DNA from 2 places in the [Rhizobium] kunmingense genome. Region 2 is predicted to be linked to the other one. Evidence: riboswitches for the same ligand, from Rfam matches in the RefSeq annotation. Region 2 holds a riboswitch; the other holds the start of a gene.

Region 1 (3,398 bases), on a different contig from region 2:
TTGCAGGAAATCGTCGCCGGCTATGCCGGCACAGTCATCCTCGTCAGCCACGATCGCGATTTCCTCGACCGCACCGTCACCTCGACGATCGCGCCGGCCAACCCTGATGCACCGGACGGTCGCTGGATCGAGTATGCCGGCGGCTACACGGACATGCTCGCGCAGCGCAAGGGCGCCCAGGAAGAGCGGCGCAGGGCCGAAAAGGCTGCGGAAAAACCAAAGCCGGAAACATCCGTCCCGGATGCGCCGAAGACCAGGGGCAAGCTTTCCTTCAAGCAGAAATTCGCGCTCGAAAACCTGCCGAAGGAAATGGAAAAGGCAGAAGGCGAGATCGCCCTGCGCGAAAAGAAGATGGCCGACCCGAACCTCTTCACCAAGGACCCCGCGACCTTCAACAAGCTCGCCGGCGAAATGGAAAATCTGCGTCAAAAAGTAACCGCCATGGAAGAGGAATGGCTGGAACTGGAAATGCTGCGTGAAGAAATAGAGGGATAGCAAAAAAGTAACGGATTATTAGTATTAACAATTAGTTACTTCTGAAAAACACTGTCTCGCGCCGGAACAATCCTCTGTTCGCCGCGTTCGCTCATCAGACCGTCAGCATTAGATACTGCTGACGACAGTCAGTGAAACGAACCGTAATGAGCTGTGGAGGTGCGCAAATGCTGACAAATGTATCGCGTCGTCGGCAGGCCAGCGAGGCAATGGACCAACGGGTTCTAATCATCGAGGACGAGTTTCTCATCGCCCTCGATCTCGCCGACACCATAGAACAGATGGGCTTGAAGGTGGCCGGTTTTGCCGGAGGCCGTAAGCACGCAATCGAGCTTGCGCCCTATGCCGATATCGCCTTTGTCGACGTCAATCTCTCCGATGGCCGCACCGGCCCGGATCTCGGACGAGAGCTGGCGGCAGAATACGGCCTGACGGTCGTCTTCATGACGGCCAATCCTGAACAGGTCGAGGATGGCGTCGATGGTGCGCTCGGCGTGCTCACCAAGCCCGTCATGCCCGAGGTCATCGAGAAAACCGTCGAATACGCCCTCGCCAACAGGCTGGGCGGTATGGCCGTCGTGCCGCGCGAGCTGAAAGTATTCCAGGGCAATAGCCGATAAAATCGGAGGGTCCGGCATGGACTTGTCGGATCGGCGCATCATCTTGCCTCGTTGGAAGGAGACGACGCCATGCGGGCGTCGAACAAGCCGGACGAGGAGGAATATTGTATGCGCATGATTTTCGTGAACTTGCCGGTGGCCGACCTGGCCGCTTCGACCGCCTTCTACACGGCGCTTAGCTTCAGGAAGAACCCCGACTTTTCCGACGACACCGCAAGCTGCATGATCGTCAGCGAGCAGATCTACGTGATGCTTCTGACCCATGAAAAGTTCAAGGGCTTCATCAACGGCACGATCTCGGACGCGAAGACGACGAAGGAAGTGCTGAACTGCCTGTCCGCTTCAAGCCGGGACGAAGTCGATGATTTCAAGCGCAAGGCGCTCGCAGCCGGCGGCGCGGAGTGGAAGCCGAATATGGAAATGGGGCCCATGTACGGCTGCAGCTTCCAGGATCTCGACGGCCATGTGTGGGAGATCATGTACATGGACATGTCCGGCGGCTAATTCCCCCGACTGCCCGGTCGCCCGCTCAGGGCCTCTCATGCCGACATCGCACCCTCTTGCCAGTTTCGGGTGAGACCGCTACATCTTTGCACGCTCTAACGGGGTGCCTTGCTTTGCAGGGCTGAGAGGCTTGACGCCAACCCGCGGAACCTGATCCGGCTAACACCGGCGGAGGGATTAGACGGCTCTATCACCAGCGCCTATTCCCCATTTCAAAGTTATGAGGAGGCGCTGATGCGCGGGATTTCTTGCATGGTTCTGGCGGCGATCGCCGCGTTCGCATCGGCTCCGGCCGCGATTGCCGAAGACAGGACGCTGACCGTCTACACCTATGAGAGCTTCACTTCCGACTGGGGACCAGGCCCGAAGATCAAGGCAGCCTTTGAGGAGACCTGCGCCTGCACCGTCAATTTCGTCGGCGTGGCCGATGGCGTCGCACTTCTGACACGCCTCAAGCTCGAGGGTGAAGGCTCCGAGGCAGACATCGCGCTCGGCCTCGACACCAGCCTGATCTCGGAGGCCAAGGCGACCGGCCTTTTCCAGCCGGCCGGCATCGATACGAGCGACCTCAAGGTGCCGGGAAACTACGCCGACGACACATTCGTCCCTTACGACTACGGCCATTTCGCCGTCGTCTACGATACGGAGACGATCAAGGCCCCGCCGAAAAGCCTGAAAGAGTTGGTCGAGGGCGATCCGTCGCAGAAGATCGCCATACAGGACCCGCGCACCTCGACGCCGGGCCTCGGCCTGCTGCTCTGGGTCAAGGCGGCCTATGGCGACAAGGCGCCGGAGGCATGGGCAAAACTGAAGCAGCGGGTGCTCACCGTCACACCCGGCTGGTCGGAAGCCTACGGCCTGTTCACCAAGGGCGAAGTCCCGATGGTGCTCTCCTACACCACCTCGCCCGCCTATCACATGGTCGAGGAGAACAGCGAGCGCTATCAGGCCGCAGCCTTCTCCGATGGCCATTATATCCAGATAGAAGTGGCCGGCATGCTGAGACAGGCAAAGGACAGGGATCTGGCGAAGCAGTTTCTCGCCTTTCTCATTTCGCCAACGGCACAGGACATCCTTCCCACCAGCAACTGGATGATGCCCGCGGCAGCTCCCTCCCGTCCTCTGCCGGAAGCGTTCGGCAAGCTCGTCCAGCCGACCAGAACATGGCTTATCGGCGCTGACGACGTGGCGAAAAACCGCCAGGCGTGGATCGACGAATGGCTTGCCGCCATGAGCCGCAACTGAACCGTCCGCGATGAACTGAGCAGGGACAGAAGCCTTTGCATGTGCTGACGAAAGCCCAGAGACGAAGGAGTGTGGGAGCAGGCCTTACAGTACTTGTCGCCGTGGCACTGTTCGTCGGGACGGCGGTTGCAACCCTGCTTGCCTGGGACGGCGATCGATCCTCGTCCCAGCTTTTCTCGGCCTATACCTGGCGCATACTGCGTTTCACTCTCTGGCAGGCGACGCTCTCGACGCTGCTCTCCGTCCTGGCCGCCATTCCCGTCGCACTGGCGCTGGCCCGCCGGCCGTATTTTCCCGGCCGTATCTGGATCATCCGGCTGATGGCACTGCCTATGGGCCTGCCGGCACTGGTCGGCGCGCTCGGCCTGCTGGGCGTCTGGGGTAGGCAGGGCCTTCTCAACGGCTGGCTGACCTCGGCGGGGCTGGAACAGCCCGTCAGCGTCTACGGACTTTCCGGCATTCTGCTTGCCCACACGTTCTTCAACATACCGCTCGCCGTTCGGCTGCTGCTTGCCGTTCTCGAAAGACTGCCGG
Region 2 (3,398 bases):
GCAGCATCTGCAGGTCGACCTGATCAGCTTGCTTGATGCCGACAAAACGCATCGTTGGCCGTGTTGCGGCCTCTGCGATTGCGGCGGCATCGATGATGTCATTCTTGTTCGACTTCACATAGGGCTTCACGAACTGGGCGGGAATAATCCGTACAGAGTGCCCCATCGCTCGCAGTTTGCGTGCGAGCCATTGTGATCCGGGGCAAGCTTCCATTCCCACCAGCGTCCGGGAAGCTCGCTCGAAGAATTGGAGCTGTGTCTCGCGCCGAAACTTCACACGCTGAACGATTGCCCCTGTTGGGTCGAGACCGACAACGTGAAACAGGTTCTTCCCTATGTCTATTCCAAAACAGCGCATTCACACGGTTGATTGCGTTCCATCACTAGGCCCTCCTATAGCCTGTATCCGCTATCCTCTCCGGAGACAGGGCGGACCATCCCATTAGCTTTCAGGCCTGCTCGCAAGCGGGAGATGGTGAAAGGTATGTGTCAGGACTGGGTGGTCTCGGCCCGGCGTGCTTGTGGAGCGCTTAACTTCAATCGCTCGACCCACCACTACACCTCCCAACCGCGCCGACAAGAACGGCGTCTTTTGTTGCGGTCGGGTTGACCGACTTCGCCACGTTGAAATCGTGTCTGATAGCTCCGCACGTTCAGCTATCGGAGTGGCTTGGATAGCCTCTGCGCTTAGAACGGGAATTTTCGAATTGTCTGCCGCCGCTTTGCACGCGTCGGGCGCGAGATCAGCTGTACCTTCTGCCCACGCCAGTGCGTCGCAATTTTTCCGCTAAAACGAGGCGTTTGGCGAGCGCTTCTTCGCGATCTTTCGTGCCTAGCGCGATGCGAACTTGCTTCTTGCCCTTAAACCGAAGCTCTCGCCCCTTAGGAACAGGATAACAGAACGACAACCAACCGTTTCGCTCCTATAATTTAATGCCGTAATTTGTTTCCAACGAAATTCTTGCGCTCTCTCGGCGACCAATATTAAATGTATTATTTTGGGGATGTAGCTCGACACAAAAAACCATAACACACAACAACATATCTCGCCGCCCATCACTTTTTTACTCGACCTCATTTGATTTCAATTTCGTCCAGCGTCATTTCAAAAGCCAAACATTCACATAAACACGCACATTTCCCGGAGTTTTCCGCGAGTGTTAGCATTCTGTTGCACAGGCGATTGACACAAAACCTGTTATATTCCACAACTTACGCATTCCGAGGGGTGCGCCGTATGGCGCTGAGATAGCGATTAGCTGAACCCTTATTTCACCTGATCCGGGTCATACCGGCGTAGGAACGGAAACGGCGCGATTGTGCACCACTTTCTTATTCTCCGCTCGCCTGGATCTCCATGATATCGCTGTCAGGAGATCAGCCATGCTTTGTATTTCGAAGAAAAAACTAGCCCGATGGCCATTGTGGTCCGATGGCTGCACGTCACGCAACTGACATGCAGCTTCGGTTTGCAGCCTGCGGGCTTCTTTTGCTGCTGGCGATCTGGCTGGCAGCCGTGGAGCTGTTCGCTCCACCTCGCTACCTGTTGCCCTCGCCGCTTGCCGTAGCACAGGCATTGTCGCGCCAGGGCAGCTTCCTTGCCCATCATGCGCTGATCACACTCGCAGAAATATTTGCGGGCCTGCTGTTCGGCAGCATTTTTGGCGCGTTGGTGGCCTTTGTGGTGATGGCATTGCCACGCGCCGGCAGGCTTGTCTGGCCGATGGTCCTCGTCCTCCAGGCCTTCCCCGTTTTTGTGCTTGCTCCGTTGCTGGTACTCTGGCTGGGATTCGGCATGGCCTCGAAGGTGGCGATGACGACGATCGTCATCTTCTTCCCCGTAGCATCATCCTTCGCCGATGGCCTGAGGCGAACCGAACCTGTGCTGCTTGAGGCCGCCGCGCTGACGAGAGCGACGCCCTGGCAGGTTCTGGTTCGGTTGAGGCTGCCGCTTGCCATCCCGTCGCTGGTATCCGGTCTACGCGTGGCCGTGCCGCTGGCGCCGCTCGGCGCCGTCATCGGCGAATGGGTCGGCGCCTCCGCCGGCCTGGGCTTCGTCATGGTTCAGGCCAACGCGCGCATGCAAACCGATATCGTCTTTGCCGCCATGGCGATCCTGGCACTGACCAGCGTCAGCCTGCGACTGATCTTCGACCGCCTGACAAGGGGACATCCCCATTGGGCTACAGAGACCGATCCCATAACACTGTTTTCATCCTGAGGAGAGACGACAAACAATGAAACGGACCCTGTTGGCAATCGCCATTGCCATATTCACCAGCCTCAATGCCTCCGCCGCCCATGCCGCAGAAAAGCTGACGGTCATGCTCGAATGGTTCGTCAACCCGGACCATGCCCCACTCGTCATCGCCGCACGCAACGGTTATTTCGAAGCCGTCGGCCTGGACGTCGAACTGGTGCCGCCCGCCGATCCGTCGACGGTTCCGCGGCTCGTGGCGGCGGGCCAGGCCGATGTCGGCATTCATTACCAGCCGAACCTCTATCTCGACCGCGCCGCCGGCCTGCCACTGAAGCGCTTCGGCACGCTGGTCGAAACACCGCTGAACACCGTCACCGTGCTGGCCGATGGTCCGATCAAAAGCCTGAAGGACCTGCGCGGCAAGAAGATCGGCTTTTCCGTAACCGGCTTCGAGGACGCGATGCTGAAACGCATGCTGGAGGGTGAAGGCCTGAGCCTTGAGGATGTCGAGCTGATCAATGTCAACTTCGCGCTGTCGCCGTCACTAATCGGCGGAAAGGTCGATGCCACGCTTGGCGGCTTTCGCAACTTCGAACTGACGCAGATGCGCATCGAGGGCCATGAAGGCCGTTCGTTCTTCCCCGAGGAACATGGCGTGCCGGTCTATGACGAGCTGATCTTCGTCACTCGTGACGCGCTGATCGCCGATCCGCGCTTGCCACCCTTTCTCGAAGCCGTCGAGAAGGCTGCGATCTTCCTGACCAATCACCCCGATGACGCGTGGAAACTCTTCATCGCCGCCTATCCCAGTCTCGACGATACGCTCAACCGGCAGGCCTTTATCGATACGCTACCGCGTTTTGCCAAACGCCCCGCAGCGCTCGATCGCCGCCGGTACCAGCGTTTCGGCGACTTCATGCAGACAAGCGGTCTCATCCAACAGGCGCCGCCCGTCGAAGACATCGCACTGGAGATCCGCTGACCATGACGCAGACATTCCCGACAGCGGAACAAGCCGCCGACCTTCTGCAGCGCGTGCGCGCGCGGCGCCCTAGGGTGCATTGCCTGATGAACACGGTGGTGCAGAAATTCACTGCCGACGGCATCACAGTGATCGGCGCCATCCCGTCGATGACGTCTTCCCCGGACGAGATCGCCGATTTCGTCTCCAAGGCGGATGTTCTCACCGTCAATCTCG

The links. A riboswitch is a leader RNA that binds a small molecule or an ion and turns the genes downstream of it on or off. The one in region 2 is predicted to bind thiamine pyrophosphate.
Region 1: linked by a shared signal. The riboswitch ahead of thiB (thiamine ABC transporter substrate binding subunit) and the one ahead of AC0JZ4_RS18595 (ABC transporter permease) in region 2 are both predicted to bind thiamine pyrophosphate.

Annotation. Positions count from the first base shown of each region.
Region 1 is NZ_CDRNXG010000001.1:1,416,870-1,420,267, reverse strand. Features, by position in the region: gene AC0JZ4_RS06855 (ABC-F family ATP-binding cassette domain-containing protein) at 1-495, shown strand, start outside; gene AC0JZ4_RS06850 (response regulator) at 663-1,115, shown strand; gene AC0JZ4_RS06845 (VOC family protein) at 1,224-1,619, shown strand; TPP riboswitch at 1,709-1,813, shown strand; gene thiB (thiamine ABC transporter substrate binding subunit) at 1,854-2,864, shown strand; gene thiP (thiamine/thiamine pyrophosphate ABC transporter permease) at 2,906-3,398, shown strand, end outside.
Region 2 is NZ_CDRNXG010000002.1:63,826-67,223, reverse strand. Features, by position in the region: gene AC0JZ4_RS18605 (IS110 family RNA-guided transposase) at 1-358, opposite strand, end outside; partial or broken gene AC0JZ4_RS18600 (IS3 family transposase) at 446-592, shown strand; TPP riboswitch at 1,215-1,320, shown strand; gene AC0JZ4_RS18595 (ABC transporter permease) at 1,457-2,221, shown strand; gene AC0JZ4_RS18590 (ABC transporter substrate-binding protein) at 2,238-3,182, shown strand; gene AC0JZ4_RS18585 (hydroxyethylthiazole kinase) at 3,185-3,398, shown strand, end outside.